DNA from 2 places in the Streptomyces sp. NPDC006134 genome. Region 2 is predicted to be linked to the other one. Evidence: predicted binding sites of a transcription regulator. Region 2 holds the regulator's gene; the other holds the start of a gene.

Region 1 (7,278 bases), on a different contig from region 2:
GTACCTGACCTGCAGCCAGGACGGCTCCGGTCGCTGGCGCTGGTCGGACGGCGTCACCGGCTGACGCGGACCTCGGGCCCCGGGACGCTCACGCCACCTTCCGCGCCGCGTACTCCGCGATCTCCACCATCGGCGGCCTCTCCTCGGTGTCCACGGAGTACGTCCGCGGCTCGAAGCCGTCCTCGCCGCGCTCGAACTGGGTGAGGGCGGGCCGCACCAGATGGCCGCGGGCCAGGCGGAGCTGGGCGGTGCGGTAGATGGCGGCGGCCATCCGGCCCAGCGCCTGGCCATCCTGGTGGCGGTGCTTGCGCACGCCCACGTCGACCTGGGCGAGGGCGTCCAGGCCCACCAGGTGCAGGGCGTCGACGAGCATGCCGAGCTCCACGCCGTAGCCGACGGGGAAGGGAAGCTGCTCCAGCAGGGAGCGGCGGGCCGCGTACTCGCCGCCCAGCGGCTGCACGAACCCGGCCAGCTGCGGCCAGTGCATGTTCAGCAGCGGGCGCGCCATCAGCTCGGTGACCCGGCCGCCCTGCCCGGCCGCGCCGCCCAGCGGACGGTCGTACATGGCCTTGACGAGGTGCACGTCCGGGTCGGTGAGCAGCGGGCCGACGATGCCGGTGACGAAGTCGGAGGAGAACTCGCGCAGATCGGCGTCGACGAAGCAGACGAGGTCACCGCCGGTGGCCAGCAGCGAGCGCCACAGCACCTCGCCCTTGCCGGGCACGGCCGGGAGGCGCGGGAGGATCTCGTCGCGGTGCACCACGCGCGCGCCCGCCGCGGCGGCCACCTCGGCGGTGCGGTCGGTGGAGCCGGAGTCGACCACGACGAGTTCGTCGACGAGCGGGGCCCGCACCATCAGGTCGTGGCGGATGGCGGCGACGATGTCGCCGACGGTCTCCTCCTCGTCGAGGGCGGGGAGCACGACGCTGACCGACTGCCCCGTGGCGCGCTTGGCGGCCAGGATCTGCTGGAGCGGGCGGTCGGACAGGGACCAGGAGCGTGTCCTCAGCCAGCGCTCGACTTCTTCCAGCACGGTCGGCGGCTCCTTCGCTCTCTCTGCGATCCGGTTCTCCCGGCTATCCGGTTCTCCCGGCTATCCGGTTCTCCCGGCGATCCGGTCCTCCCGGCGGTCCGGTTCCCCGAGGGACCGGTTCTCCCGGCGGTCCGGTGTGATCCATCTCGCGGTTCGGACGACTATCTCAACTGTCCTGGCCTTCGGTTACAGTCTTGAACAACACGGATGACCATTGCATGTCGGGGGTCGCCCCCCTGTCCGTCCGTGTTCGCGCACGTTCACACAACCGAATACAGCTCATCCAGAGGGGCAGAGGGACACGGCCCGATGAAGCCCCGGCAACCCTCCAGTCGGTTCTCGTTCAGGAGCGAGGCTCCCGGCTAGGGAAGGTGCCAAATCCGTCTCGCGGCGAGGTGCGCTGCGAGGAAGATGAGGAGAAAGGGCCTCGCCTCACATGGCTGTGCAGACTGTCGCAAGCACCCCCACCCCCACCTCCGTCGATCTCGGTCCTGCCGCGGCGCTTTCCTGCCGGGAGTGCGGCCACCGCGTCCCGCTCGGCCCGGTCTTCGCCTGCGAGGAGTGTTTCGGCCCGCTGGAGATCGCCTACGACTTCTCGGGCTACGACGCCGAAGAGCTCCGCAAGCGCATCGAAGCGGGTCCCGCGAACATCTGGCGTTACGCCCCCCTGCTGCCCGTCCCGGCCGATGTCGCGGACAAGCCGAACCTGAACCCGGGCTGGACCAAGCTCGTCAAGGCCGACCACCTCGCCCGCGAACTCGGCGTCACCGGCGGCCTGTACGTCAAGGACGACTCCGGCAACCCGACCCACTCCTTCAAGGACCGCGTCGTCGCCCAGGCCCTGGAGGCCGCCCGCGCCTTCGGCTTCACGACGCTGTCCTGCTCCTCCACCGGCAACCTGGCCGGCGCCGTCGGCGCCGCCGCCGCCCGCGCCGGCTTCCGCTCCTGCGTGTTCATCCCGCACGACCTGGAGCAGGGCAAGGTCGTCATGGCCGCCGTCTACGGCGGCGAGCTCGTCGGCATCGAGGGCAACTACGACGACGTGAACCGCTTCTGCTCGGAGCTGATCGGCGACCCGGCCGGCGAGGGCTGGGGCTTCGTCAACGTCAACCTCCGCCCGTACTACGCGGAAGGCTCCAAGACCCTCGCGTACGAGATCTGCGAGCAGCTCGGCTGGAAGCTGCCCGACCAGATCGTCGTCCCGATCGCCTCCGGCTCCCAGCTCACGAAGATCGACAAGGGGCTGCGGGAGCTGATCGAGCTCGGGCTGGTCGAGGACCGGCCGTACAAGATCTTCGGCGCGCAGGCCGAGGGCTGCTCCCCGGTGTCCACCGCCTTCAAGGCCGGCCACGACGTGGTGCGCCCGCAGAAGCCGAACACCATCGCCAAGTCCCTCGCCATCGGCAACCCGGCCGACGGCCCGTACGTCCTCGACATCGCGCGCCGCACGGGCGGCGCGGTGGAGGACGTCACCGACGAGCAGGTCGTGGACGCGATCAGGCTGCTCGCCCGGACCGAGGGCATCTTCGCCGAGACCGCCGGCGGTGTGACCGTGGGCGTGACGCGCAAGCTGATCGAGAACGGCGTCCTGGACCCGGCGAAGACGACCGTCGTCCTCAACACCGGCGACGGCCTGAAGACCCTCGACGCGGTGGCCGGCACCGGACCGACCGCGACGATCCGGCCCACCCTGGACGCCTTCCGCGAGGCCGGCCTCGCCTAGGCCCCCACAGGCCCCAGGCATCAGGGCATCGGTCCAGGCACCAGGGCCTCGGTCCGCGCCCCCGTACGTCATCCCGACCGGAGGATTCCCCCGTGAGCGTCACCGTCCGCATCCCCACCATCCTGCGCACCTACACCGGCGGCCAGGCCGAGGTGACCGCCGAGGGCGCGACCCTCGCCGAGGTCATCGCCGACCTGGAGAAGAACCACACCGGCATCGCCGCCCGCGTCCTGGACGACCAGGGCAAGCTGCGCCGCTTCGTGAACGTCTACGTCAACGACGACGACGTCCGCTTCGAGCAGGGCCTTCAGACGGCCACCCCCGACGGGGCGGGCGTGTCCATCATCCCGGCGGTCGCCGGCGGCTGACCGGGACCCGCCGCCTCCGGTGGCGGCGACCGCCCGGCGTTCTTCCCGTTGCCCCCTCCGCGAGAGAAGCGGAGGGGGCAATTCCGTGTGATTGAGCGCGGTACAGTTGGGGAACGCGGTGCTGATCTTCCGGTGAGGAGCCCCGGATTCCTGCCGCCCGCCCGACAAGATGTAGCCAAAATGTGGGCGTCCTTTGCGGCTTTCGTGCCTTATGTGCAGCCCGACTTGCCCCGCATTTTACCGAATTCATGCCACATTCCGGACCGCGCGCGTCCGGATTTCTCGTCCGATTGACCTGTTGCAGACGGCAGTTGGGCAGATACATTCGGCCGCGGTCGACGCGTTCCGGCGCACGCCCCCAGTCGTTGGGGGGTGAGGTCTGACCCGGATCCGCGAAGTGTGGATCTGTGCAAGGGCCAGTAATAGGGGAGTTAGGCATGGCTCAGGGCACCGTCAAGTGGTTCAACGCGGAGAAGGGGTACGGCTTCATCGCGGTCGACGGTGGTGCGGATGTTTTCGTCCACTACAGCGCGATCCAGATGGACGGCTACCGCACCCTGGAAGAGGGCCAGCGGGTCGAGTTCGAGATCTCGCAGGGCCAGAAGGGCCCGCAGGCCGACATGGTCCGCGTCTCTGCCTGAACGCGCGGCCGACCGCAAGCGAACGGTCTTCTCCGGAGGGCCCGCACCCGCCACGGGTGCGGGCCCTCCGTCGTGCCCGCCCGCCATGCCCGTCGTGCCCACCCCTCGTGCCCGCCCGTCAGGCTCGTGCCCGCCCGCCGTATCCCGCCACCGCGCCCCGCCCCGCCCCGCCCCGCGCCGCACCGAGCCCGGCACCCCGCCCCGCGTCCGGTACCGCGCCCGGCGCCGGTATGCGCCTGTTCGCGCGCGGCTGAGTACCCCGCCGCTCCCTCGAAGGCGCTTGCACTCACCATGCCCGAGTGCTAATCATTGGCGTTAGCACTCTGAAGGTGAGAGTGACAGCGAAGGACCGGGTCGGTGAGGCCCGCAGGCCGGGTGGGGCAAGGAACCACGAGGCCGGCGAGCCGTCCGTCGCGGGCGCGGGCGCGGTCCGAAGGAATCACCCCCAGTCCTGGAGGGACCACTTCACATGGCCAAGATCATCGCGTTCGACGAGGAGGCGCGGCGCGGCCTCGAGCGCGGCATGAACCAGCTCGCGGACGCCGTCAAGGTGACCCTCGGCCCCAAGGGCCGCAACGTCGTCCTCGAGAAGAAGTGGGGCGCCCCCACGATCACCAACGACGGTGTCTCCATCGCCAAGGAGATCGAGCTCGAGGACCCGTACGAGAAGATCGGCGCCGAGCTGGTCAAGGAAGTCGCCAAGAAGACGGACGACGTCGCCGGTGACGGTACGACCACCGCGACCGTTCTCGCCCAGGCGCTGGTCCGCGAGGGCCTGCGCAACGTGGCCGCCGGCGCCAACCCGATGGCTCTGAAGCGCGGCATCGAGAAGGCCGTCGAGGCCGTCTCCGCCGCCCTGCTGGAGCAGGCGAAGGACGTCGAGACCAAGGAGCAGATCGCCTCCACGGCCTCCATCTCCGCCGCCGACACCCAGATCGGCGAGCTCATCGCCGAGGCCATGGACAAGGTCGGCAAGGAAGGCGTCATCACCGTCGAGGAGTCCCAGACCTTCGGTCTGGAGCTGGAGCTCACCGAGGGTATGCGCTTCGACAAGGGCTACATCTCGGCGTACTTCGCCACCGACATGGAGCGTATGGAGGCCGTCCTCGACGACCCGTACATCCTGATCGCCAACTCCAAGATCTCCTCCGTCAAGGACCTGCTCCCGCTCCTGGAGAAGGTCATGCAGTCGGGCAAGCCGCTGCTGATCATCGCCGAGGACGTCGAGGGCGAGGCCCTGTCGACCCTGGTCGTCAACAAGATCCGCGGCACCTTCAAGTCCGTCGCCGTCAAGGCCCCGGGCTTCGGCGACCGCCGCAAGGCCATGCTCGGCGACATCGCCATCCTCACGGGCGGCGAGGTCATCTCCGAGGAGGTCGGCCTCAAGCTGGAGAACGCCACCCTCGACCTGCTGGGCAAGGCCCGCAAGGTGGTCATCACCAAGGACGAGACCACCATCGTCGACGGTGCCGGCTCCGCCGACCAGGTCCAGGGCCGCGTGAACCAGATCCGCGCCGAGATCGAGAACAGCGACTCCGACTACGACCGCGAGAAGCTCCAGGAGCGCCTGGCCAAGCTCGCGGGCGGCGTGGCCGTCATCAAGGCCGGTGCCGCCACCGAGGTCGAGCTCAAGGAGCGCAAGCACCGCATCGAGGACGCCGTCCGCAACGCGAAGGCGGCCGTCGAGGAGGGCATCGTCGCCGGTGGTGGCGTGGCCCTGCTCCAGGCCTCCCAGGTGTTCGAGAAGCTGGAGCTGGAGGGTGACGAGGCCACCGGTGCCGCCGCTGTGAAGCTGGCCCTGGAGGCCCCGCTGAAGCAGATCGCGGTCAACGCCGGCCTCGAGGGCGGCGTCGTGGTGGAGAAGGTGCGCAACCTGACCCCGGGCCACGGCCTGAACGCCGCGACCGGCGAGTACGTCGACCTGGTCAAGGAAGGCATCATCGACCCGGCGAAGGTGACCCGTTCCGCGCTGCAGAACGCCGCCTCCATCGCCGCGCTGTTCCTCACCACCGAGGCCGTCATCGCCGACAAGCCGGAGAAGGCCGCTGCCCCGGCCGGCGGCGGCATGCCGGGCGGTGACATGGACTTCTGATCGATCCCCGATCGATCCGGTCCTTTTCCGAGGGCGGTATCCCCAGTTCCGGCTGGGGGTGCCGCCCTCGGGCGTGCCCGGGATCACAGGGGGCCGGGCGGTGCGGGCGGAATCCGGCCGGGGGAGGGGCGGTTGACGTGGGAGTGCGTTGAATGCACGCGCACATACCTACCGGTACCACCAGCATCGCTTCGAGGAGCCCCCACGTGACCGTCACCGCCTCCGAAGCCGCCTCCCGCGCGGCCGACATCCTCTCCCGTCCGGCCGTCATCAACGGGCTGACCGTCCCGAACCGCATCGCGATGGCGCCGATGACCCGTGAGTTCTCCCCGGGGGGCGTCCCCGGCGAGGACGTCGCCTCGTACTACGGCCGCCGCGCCGCCGCCGGTGTCGGCCTGATCGTCACCGAGGGCACCTACGTCGGCCACCCCTCCGCCGGGCAGAGCGACCGCGTGCCGCGCTTCCACGGCGAGGAGCAGCTCGCGGGCTGGGCGAAGGTCGCCGAGGCGGTGCACGCGGCGGGCGGCACGATCGTGCCGCAGCTGTGGCACATCGGCATGGTCCGCCGCCAGGGCGAGCCGCCCTTCCCCGAGGCCCCGGCCGTCGGCCCCTCCGGCCTGCGCATCGGTGAGAGCGAGCCGACCGGCAAGGCGATGACCCAGCAGGACGTGGACGACGTCATCGGCGCGTTCGCCGAGGCCGCTGCCGCCGCCGAGCGGATCGGCTTCGACGGCGTGGAGATCCACGGCGCCCACGGCTACCTCGTCGACCAGTTCCTGTGGGCGGGCACCAACCGCCGCACCGACGCCTACGGCGGCGACCCGGTCGCCCGCACCAGGTTCGCGGCGGAGATCGTGGCGGCCGTCCGCGAGACCGTCTCCCCGGACTTCCCCGTGATCTTCCGCTACTCGCAGTGGAAGCAGGACGCCTACGACGCCCGCCTCGCCGAGACCCCCGAGGAGCTGGAGGCCATCCTCACCCCGCTCGCGGCGGCCGGTGTGGACGCCTTCCACGCCTCCACCCGCCGCTACTGGCTCCCCGAGTTCGAGGGCTCCGACCTGAACCTGGCCGGCTGGACCAAGAAGCTCACCGGCAAGCAGGCCATCACCGTCGGCTCGGTCGGCCTGAACGGCGACTTCATCGAGGCGTTCCAGGGCCGGGGCGCCGAGCTGGGCGGCCTCGACGACCTGCTGGACCGCCTGGAGCGCGACGAGTTCGACCTGGTCGCGGTCGGCCGCGCCCTGCTCCAGGACCCGCTGTGGGCCCAGAAGGTCCTCGCGGGCCGCTTCGACGAGCTGGCGCCGTACGACCCGTCGTCGCTGCGGACGCTGAGCTGACGCCCAGGACGTCACGGGCCGCCCATCGGCTCGATGCCGGTCCGCACCGGGTTGTTCCACAGGGTTGTCCCACACGGTTGTTCC
Region 2 (7,278 bases):
CCTCCCGCCGGGAACCCCGGCAACTCCGCGACGGCGGACGCGAGTTCGTCCGCCAGTACCTCCACCAGCCGCCCCGCGGGCAGCTCCCGGGCCATCCGGTGGCCCTGTCCCGCCCACAGCGCCATGCCCTGCGCGTCGCCCGCCTCGGCCGCCGCCGCGCGCAGCGGCGCGGTGAGGTGGTGGACGTCGGGGTAGGCGGCGGGGGCGTAGCGGCCGTGCTCGCGCAGGAAGCGGTTGACCAGGCCGCGCGCCGGGCGCCCGGAGAACGCCCGGGTCAGCTCCGTGCGGGCGAACAGGGGGTCGGTCAGGGCCCGCTTGTGCAGGGGGTGCGCGCCGGACTCGTCGGTGGCGAGGAACGCGGTGCCCAGCTGGGCGGCGCTCGCGCCGGCCGCGAGCACCGCGGCGATCTGCGCGCCGCGCATCAGGCCGCCGGCGGCGACGACCGGCAGGCTCACCGCCTCGCGCACCTGGGCGAGGAGCGACAGCAGCCCGATCCCGGCGCCGTCCGTCTCCGGCACGTCCCGGTGGGTGCCCTGGTGGCCGCCGGCCTCCACGCCCTGCGCGATCACCGCGTCCGCGCCGGCCCGCTCCACGGCCCGCGCCTCCTCCACGGTGGTGGCGGTGACCAGGGTGAAGGTGCCGACGCGGCGCAGGGCGTCCAGGGCCTCACGGCTCGGGCAGCCGAAGTGGAAGGAGACCACCGGCACCGGGTTGTCGAGCAGCACCGCCAGCTTGGCGTCGTACCCGTCGTCCCGGCCGTGGCCCAGGTCGCCGAGCCCGGTCTCGTACCAGGCGGCCTCGCCCGCCAGCTGGTGGGCGTAGACGCCGACGGCGGCGGGGTCGGCCGTCTCCGGCTGCGACAGGAACACGTTGACGCCGAAGGGCCGGCCCGTCAGCCCGCGGAGCTGCTTGATCTCCTGGTACATCCCGTCGGCCGTCTTGTACCCGGCGGCCAGGAACCCCAGCCCGCCCGCCTCGCTCACGGCGGCGGCGAGCCGCGGCACGGAGACACCGCCCGCCATGGGGGCCTGCACGATCGGCAGGGGGAACAGATCGGTCAGCGCGGAGGACATGACCGCATGGTGTCACGTCCCGCACACCGCTCCGAATCCACCCTTCCGCGGGCATGGGCCGACAGCACCGGCCCTCGGGAAGCGGGCCGGGTGATCACTGTCAGCGCCCGTCGAACGCGTCCTTCAACCGCGAGAACAGCCCCTGCTGCCCGGGCTGACCGTGCCTGCCCGGGGGACGACCCCCGGACCCCCGGCCGCCCTGACCGCACGCGCGTCAGCGCCCGTCGAACGCGTCCTTCCACCGCGAGAACAGCCCCTGCCGCCCCGGCTGACCGTGCCTGCCCGGGGGACGACCCCCGGACCCCCGGCCGCCCTGACCGCACGCGCGTCAGCGCCCGTTGAACGCGTCCTTCAACCGCGAGAACAGCCCCTGCTGCCCGGGCTGGAACTGGCCCTGCGGCCGTTCCTCGCCGCGCAGCTTGGCCAGCTCGCGCAGCAGGCGTTCCTGCTCGGGGTCGAGCTTGGTCGGGGTCTGCACCTCGACGTGGACGACGAGGTCGCCGCGTCCGCCGCCGCGCAGGTGCGTGACGCCCCGGCCGTGCAGCGGGATCGACTGGCCGGACTGGGTGCCGGGGCGGATGTCGACCTCCTCCCGACCGTCGAGCGTCTCCAGCGGCACCTTGGTGCCGAGGGCCGCCGCCGTCATCGGGATCGTCACCGTGCAGTGCAGGTCGTCGCCGCGCCGCTGGAAGGTCGGGTGCGGCAGCTCGTGGATCTCGACGTACAGGTCGCCGGCGGGACCGCCGCCGGGGCCGACCTCGCCCTCGCCGGCGAGCTGGATGCGGGTGCCGTTGTCGACACCGGCGGGGATCTTGACGGTGAGAGTCCGGCGGGAGCGGACCCGGCCGTCCCCGGCGCACTCCGGGCACGGCGTCGGGACGACCGTGCCGAAGCCCTGGCACTGGGGGCAGGGGCGCGAGGTCATGACCTGGCCCAGGAAGGACCGCGTGACCTGGGAGACCTCACCGCGGCCGCGGCACATGTCACAGGTCTGGGCGGACGTGCCCGGCGCGGCACCCTCACCGCTGCACGTGGCGCACACGACCGCCGTGTCGACCTGGATGTCCTTGGTCGTGCCGAAGGCCGCCTCGTCCAGCTCGACCTCGATGCGGATCATCGCGTCCTGGCCGCGGCGGGTGCGCGAGCGCGGCCCGCGCTGCGACGCCGTGCCGAAGAACGCGTCCATGATGTCGGAGAAGTTCCCGAAGCCGCCGGCCCCGAAGCCGCCCGCGCCGGCGCCGCCGGACTGCGAGAGCGGGTCGCCGCCGAGGTCGTAGACCTGCTTCTTCTGCGGGTCCGACAGCACCTCGTAGGCGGCGTTGATCTCCTTGAACCGCTCCTGCGTCTTCGGATCGGGGTTGACGTCCGGATGCAGCTCGCGTGCGAGCCGCCGGAAGGCCTTCTTGATCTCTTCCTGCGACGCGTCGCGGCGCACGCCGAGTACGGCGTAGTAGTCCGTGGCCACCTACGACTCCGCCAGGATCTGTCCGACGTACCGTGCCACTGCGCGTACCGCTCCCATCGTTCCCGGGTAGTCCATGCGGGTCGGTCCGACCACGCCGAGCTTGGCAACCGCCTCGCCGCCCGAACCGTAACCGACCGACACGACGGACGTGGAGTTGAGTCCTTCGTGGGCGTTCTCGTGACCGATGCGGACGGTCACGCCCGGATCCTTCGCCTCGCCTAGCAGCTTCAGGAGGACGACCTGCTCCTCCAGCGCCTCCAGCACCGGCCGGATCGTGAGGGGGAAGTCGTGCGAGAAGCGGGTGAGATTGGCGGTACCGCCGATCATGAGCCGCTCCTCGTTCTCCTCGACGAGGGTCTCCAGCAACGTGGAGAGCACCGTGGAGACCGTACCGCGGTCCTCGACCTCGAAGGCGTCGGGCAGGTCCTCCACCAGGCTGGGCACGTCCGTGAAGCGGCGGCCCGCGACCCGGCTGTTCAGCCGCGCGCGCAGGTCCGCCAGGGACGTCTCGCCGAAGGGCGCCGGGCAGTCGACCACCCGCTGCTCGACCCGCCCGGTGTCCGTGATCAGCACGAGCATCACGCGCGCGGGCGCGAGGGAGAGCAGCTCCACGTGCCGCACGGTCGAGCGGGTCAGCGACGGGTACTGGACGACGGCGACCTGCCGGGTGAGCTGCGCGAGCAGCCGCACCGTGCGGGCCACCACGTCGTCGAGGTCGACGGCGCCCTCGAGGAAGTTCTGGATCGCGCGCCGCTCGGGCGCGGTCATCGGCTTGACCCCGGCCAGCTTGTCGACGAAGAGCCGGTAGCCCTTGTCGGTGGGGATCCGCCCCGCACTGGTGTGCGGCTGGGCGATGTACCCCTCCTCCTCCAGGGCCGCCATGTCGTTGCGCACGGTGGCCGGGGAGACGCCGAGGTTGTGCCGCTCGGTGAGCGCCTTGGAGCCGACGGGCTCCTCGGTGCCGACGTAGTCCTGGACGATGGCGCGCAACACCTGAAGCCTGCGTTCACTGAGCATCGCGCACACCTCCAGAAGTCGTCCGCCGGGTGTCTTCCCTGTCGTCGCCTGGCACTCGGCGCGTGCGAGTGCCAGTCTTCCCCGGCCCAGTGTACGGCGGTGGGGTACTTCCCCGGCAAGGCTGGTCCCGCGCCGCCGCGGTCACGGGTCCCGTGCCCGCTAGCGTCCCCGGTATGACGGTGACTTGGGAAGAGCTGGGGTGGGAGCGGGTGGCGGCCGGGGTCGGCCGGTGCCGGCTGCCGGTGTGGGACTGCACGGCGGGGCTCGTGGCCGGCCGGGGCGCGGCGCTGCTGATCGACGCCGGGTCGAGCCTCGGGGAGGGGGCGCGGCTGCGGGCGCGGGCGGAGCGGCTGGCCGGGCGGCGTGTGACGCATCTCGCGCTGACCCACGCCCACTTCGATCACGTCTTCGGGGCGGCGGCGTTCGCGGGCGCGGAGGTGTTCGGGGCGGCGGGCGTGGGCGAGGCGCTCGCCGGCGGCCGGGAGGAGCTGCGCGCGGACGCGGTGGCCCACGGCCTGGACGCGGGGCGGGCGCGGGAGGCCGCGGACGCGCTCGTCCCCGTCCGCCACGAGGTGCGCGGCGAGCTGACGCTCGACCTGGGCGGCGGGCGGCGGGTGGTGCTGGCCGACGTGGGTCCCGGGCACACCGCCCACGACCTGGCGGTCCTGGTGCCGGGCGAGGTGGACGTGGTCTTCTGCGGCGACCTCGTGGAGGAGTCCGGCGAGCCGCAGGCGGGCCCCGACGCCGTGCCGTCCCACTGGCCGGCCGCCCTGGACCGGCTGCTGGAGCTGGGCGGCGAGGACGCGCGGTACGTGCCCGGCCACGGGGCGGTGGTGGACGCGGAGTTCGTGCGGCGGCAGCGGGACGCGCTGGCGGCGCGCTTCGGCGTGTCGCGCTGAACCGGGCGCGCGGACTCCTCCTATCGTCGGGAGAATGCGCCAGTACTCCGCCGATCTGACCCCTCCGTGGAAGAAGCCCCGGCCGGTCCCCGAGGTCCCGGCGGAACCGGGTCTGGTGGTCGAGGAGCCGGGGACGGGTTTCTGCGGCGCGGTGATCCGCTGCGAGGCGGGCACGGTGACCCTGGAGGACCGCTTCGGCAAGCACCGGGTGTTCCCGCTGGAGCCGCGGGGCTTCCTGCTGGAGGGCAGGGCGGTCACGCTGGTGAAGCCGCCGTCGGGGCCGGTACGGCCCACGCGTACGGCGTCCGGGTCGGTGGCCGTGCCCGGCGCCCGCGCGCGCGTGGCCCGCGCCGGCCGGATCTACGTCGAGGGGCGGCACGACGCCGAGCTGGTGGAGAAGGTGTGGGGCGACGACCTGCGCATCGAGGGCGTGGTCGTGGAGTACCTGGAGGGCGTCGACGACCTGCCGTCGATCGTGGAGTCCTTCGCCCCGGGGCCGGACGCCCGCCTCGGCGTGCTGGTGGACCACCTGGTGCCGGGCTCGAAGGAGTGGCGGATCGCACAGGCGGTGACGAGCGAGCACGCCCTGGTGGTGGGCCACCCGTTCGTCGACGTCTGGGAGGCGGTCAAGCCGTCGTCCCTGGGGATCGGGGCGTGGCCGCGGGTGGAGCGCGGGCAGGACTGGAAGACGGGGGTGTGCCGGGCGCTGGGCTGGCCGGAGAACACGGGGGCGGCCTGGCGGCACATCCTGTCGCGGGTGCGGTCCTACAAGGACCTGGAGCCGGAGCTGCTCGGGCGGGTGGAGGAGCTGATCGACTTCGTCACGGATAGCGGTGGGGCCTGACGCCGGGAAGCGTCCCGAACTCGCTTGTGTCCAGTTCGAGCCCCAGAACCTCCAGCGGCAGCGGGTCACCGAACTTGGTGACCTGCTGCGTCTGGTAGTCGGCGTCCTCGCCCTCACCCGCAGGCTTCGTCAGCAGCACGCACTGCGCCGTGATCGGATCGAGGATGAGGTAGGCGGGCACCTTCCCCGCCGCGTAGATCGACCGCTTGACGGCGTAGTCCTGGTGAACGCTGGGCTTGGAGACGACCTCGACGAGCATCGTGATGAGGGAAGACGGCAGCAGACGCCCGGAATCGGGCATGAGATCACGCCGCAGGACCACCAAGTCCGGAACGGGCTCACTGGCCTCGTCGAGGATGTCGACGTCCTGCGTCTGGAGACGAGACCACCTCTTGCGCGGAATCTGGTCCAACACGTCTTCCACGATCATGTTGTGCACCAGGCCTGGGCTGGCCGTCATCACGATCACCCCCGGAGAAGCTCGGCTTTGACGCCCTCGGGAGGCTCGAACTCCTCGAAGAACTTCGTCATCCCGCGCTCGTCCACAGCGGTCATCTCCGTGGCCCTCCACATCCGCCGCGCACTGTCGGCGGCAGCCTGCGAACCAGACTAGGGGGCGAACCCGCATTCCGTAGCGGTTCACTCCGCCGAGTGATCAGTCCACCAGGTCCCTGACCACCGCGTCCGCCAGCAGCCGCCCGCGCAGCGTCAGCACCGCGCGCCCCTCCTCGTACGGCCCCTCCTGGAGCAGCCCGTCGGCCAGTGCCCGGCGGGAGGCCGCCAGGCCCTCGGGCCGCAGCAGGGACAGCGGCACCCCCTCCCGCAGCCGCAGCTCCAGCAGGACGCGCTCCACCCGGCGGTCCTCGTCGCTCAGCACCTCGCGCCCGGCCCCGGGGGACCGCCCGGCCGCCAGCGCCGCCGCGTAGGCGCCGGGGTGCTTCACGTTCCACCAGCGCACCCCGCCGACGTGGCTGTGCGCGCCGGGTCCGGCGCCCCACCAGTCGGCGCCCCGCCAGTACAGCTCGTTGTGCAGGCAGCGCCCGGCCGGGGAGGTCGCCCAGTTCGACACCTCGTACCACGCGAAGCCGGCGGCGGACAGGGTCTCCTCGGCGATCAGGTAGCGGTCGGCGTGCACGTCGTCGTCGGTCATCGGGACCTCGCCGCGGCGAATGCGGCGGGCGAGCTGCGTGCCCTCCTCGACGATGAGCGCGTAGGCGGAGACGTGGTCGGGTCCGGCGCCGAGGGCGGCGTCCAGGGAGGCCCGCCAGTCGTCGTCGGACTCGCCGGGGGTGCCGTAGATCAGGTCGAGGTTGACGTGGTCGAAGCCGGCCGCCCGGGCCTCGGCGACGCACGCCTCGGGGCGGCCGGGCGTGTGGGTGCGGTCCAGGATCCTGAGGACGTGCTGCTTCGCGCTCTGCATGCCGAAGGAGATCCGGTTGAAGCCGCCCTCGCGGAGGGTGGCCAGGTAGGCCGGGTCGACCGACTCCGGGTTGGCCTCCGTCGTCACCTCGGCGTCCGGCGCGAGGCCGAACTCGTCGCGGACGGCGCGCAGCATCCGCACGAGGTCGTCGGCGGCCAGCAGGGTGGGCGTGCCGCCGCCGACGAAGACCGTGCGGACCTCGCGGGGGTCGTCGCCGAGCACCTTGCGGGCGAGGCGGATCTCGTCGGTCAGCGTCTCGGCGTAGTTGTCGCGGGAGGCGAGGACGCCGCCGGTGCCGCGCAGCTCGGTGGCGGTGTAGGTGTTGAAGTCGCAGTAGCCGCAGCGGGTCGCGCAGTACGGGACGTGCAGGTAGAAGCCGAGGGGCCGGTCGGCGGCCCCGGCCAGCGCGGACACGGGCAGGGCGCCGTCGGCGGGGACGGGCTCGCCGTCGGGGAGTGCGGAGGGCATGGGTTCCATTGTCCAGCACCGGGCGGCGGCACCGCGCCGGGCCGGTGCCGGGGGTTCCCGGCACCGGTGCGTCCCGAAGGTCCCTACGCCTC

What was found. Region 2 encodes HrcA, which represses chaperone genes, less so after heat shock. Its sites were predicted from a motif close to TTNGCACTCNGNNNNNCNGAGTGCNAA; they were not measured.
Region 1: the regulator HrcA is predicted to act here: its motif matches at 4,045-4,071, upstream of groL (chaperonin GroEL).

What each region holds. Positions count from the first base shown of each region.
Region 1 covers NZ_JBEXTV010000002.1:102,376-109,653, forward strand. The annotation lists gene ABZ340_RS01800 (hypothetical protein) at 1-64, shown strand, start outside; gene ABZ340_RS01805 (glucosyl-3-phosphoglycerate synthase) at 89-1,033, opposite strand; SAM riboswitch class I at 1,310-1,451, shown strand; gene thrC (threonine synthase) at 1,470-2,756, shown strand; gene ABZ340_RS01815 (MoaD/ThiS family protein) at 2,849-3,124, shown strand; gene ABZ340_RS01820 (cold-shock protein) at 3,562-3,765, shown strand; gene groL (chaperonin GroEL) at 4,235-5,857, shown strand; gene ABZ340_RS01830 (NADH:flavin oxidoreductase) at 6,064-7,194, shown strand.
Region 2 covers NZ_JBEXTV010000001.1:243,370-250,647, forward strand. The annotation lists gene ABZ340_RS01135 (nitronate monooxygenase) at 1-1,073, opposite strand, end outside; gene dnaJ (molecular chaperone DnaJ) at 1,402-2,538, opposite strand; gene hrcA (heat-inducible transcriptional repressor HrcA) at 2,539-3,555, opposite strand; gene ABZ340_RS01150 (MBL fold metallo-hydrolase) at 3,729-4,454, shown strand; gene ABZ340_RS01155 (DUF3097 domain-containing protein) at 4,489-5,298, shown strand; partial or broken gene ABZ340_RS01160 (Uma2 family endonuclease) at 5,276-5,871, opposite strand; gene hemW (radical SAM family heme chaperone HemW) at 5,954-7,186, opposite strand; gene ABZ340_RS01170 (AMP-dependent synthetase/ligase) at 7,270-7,278, opposite strand, start outside.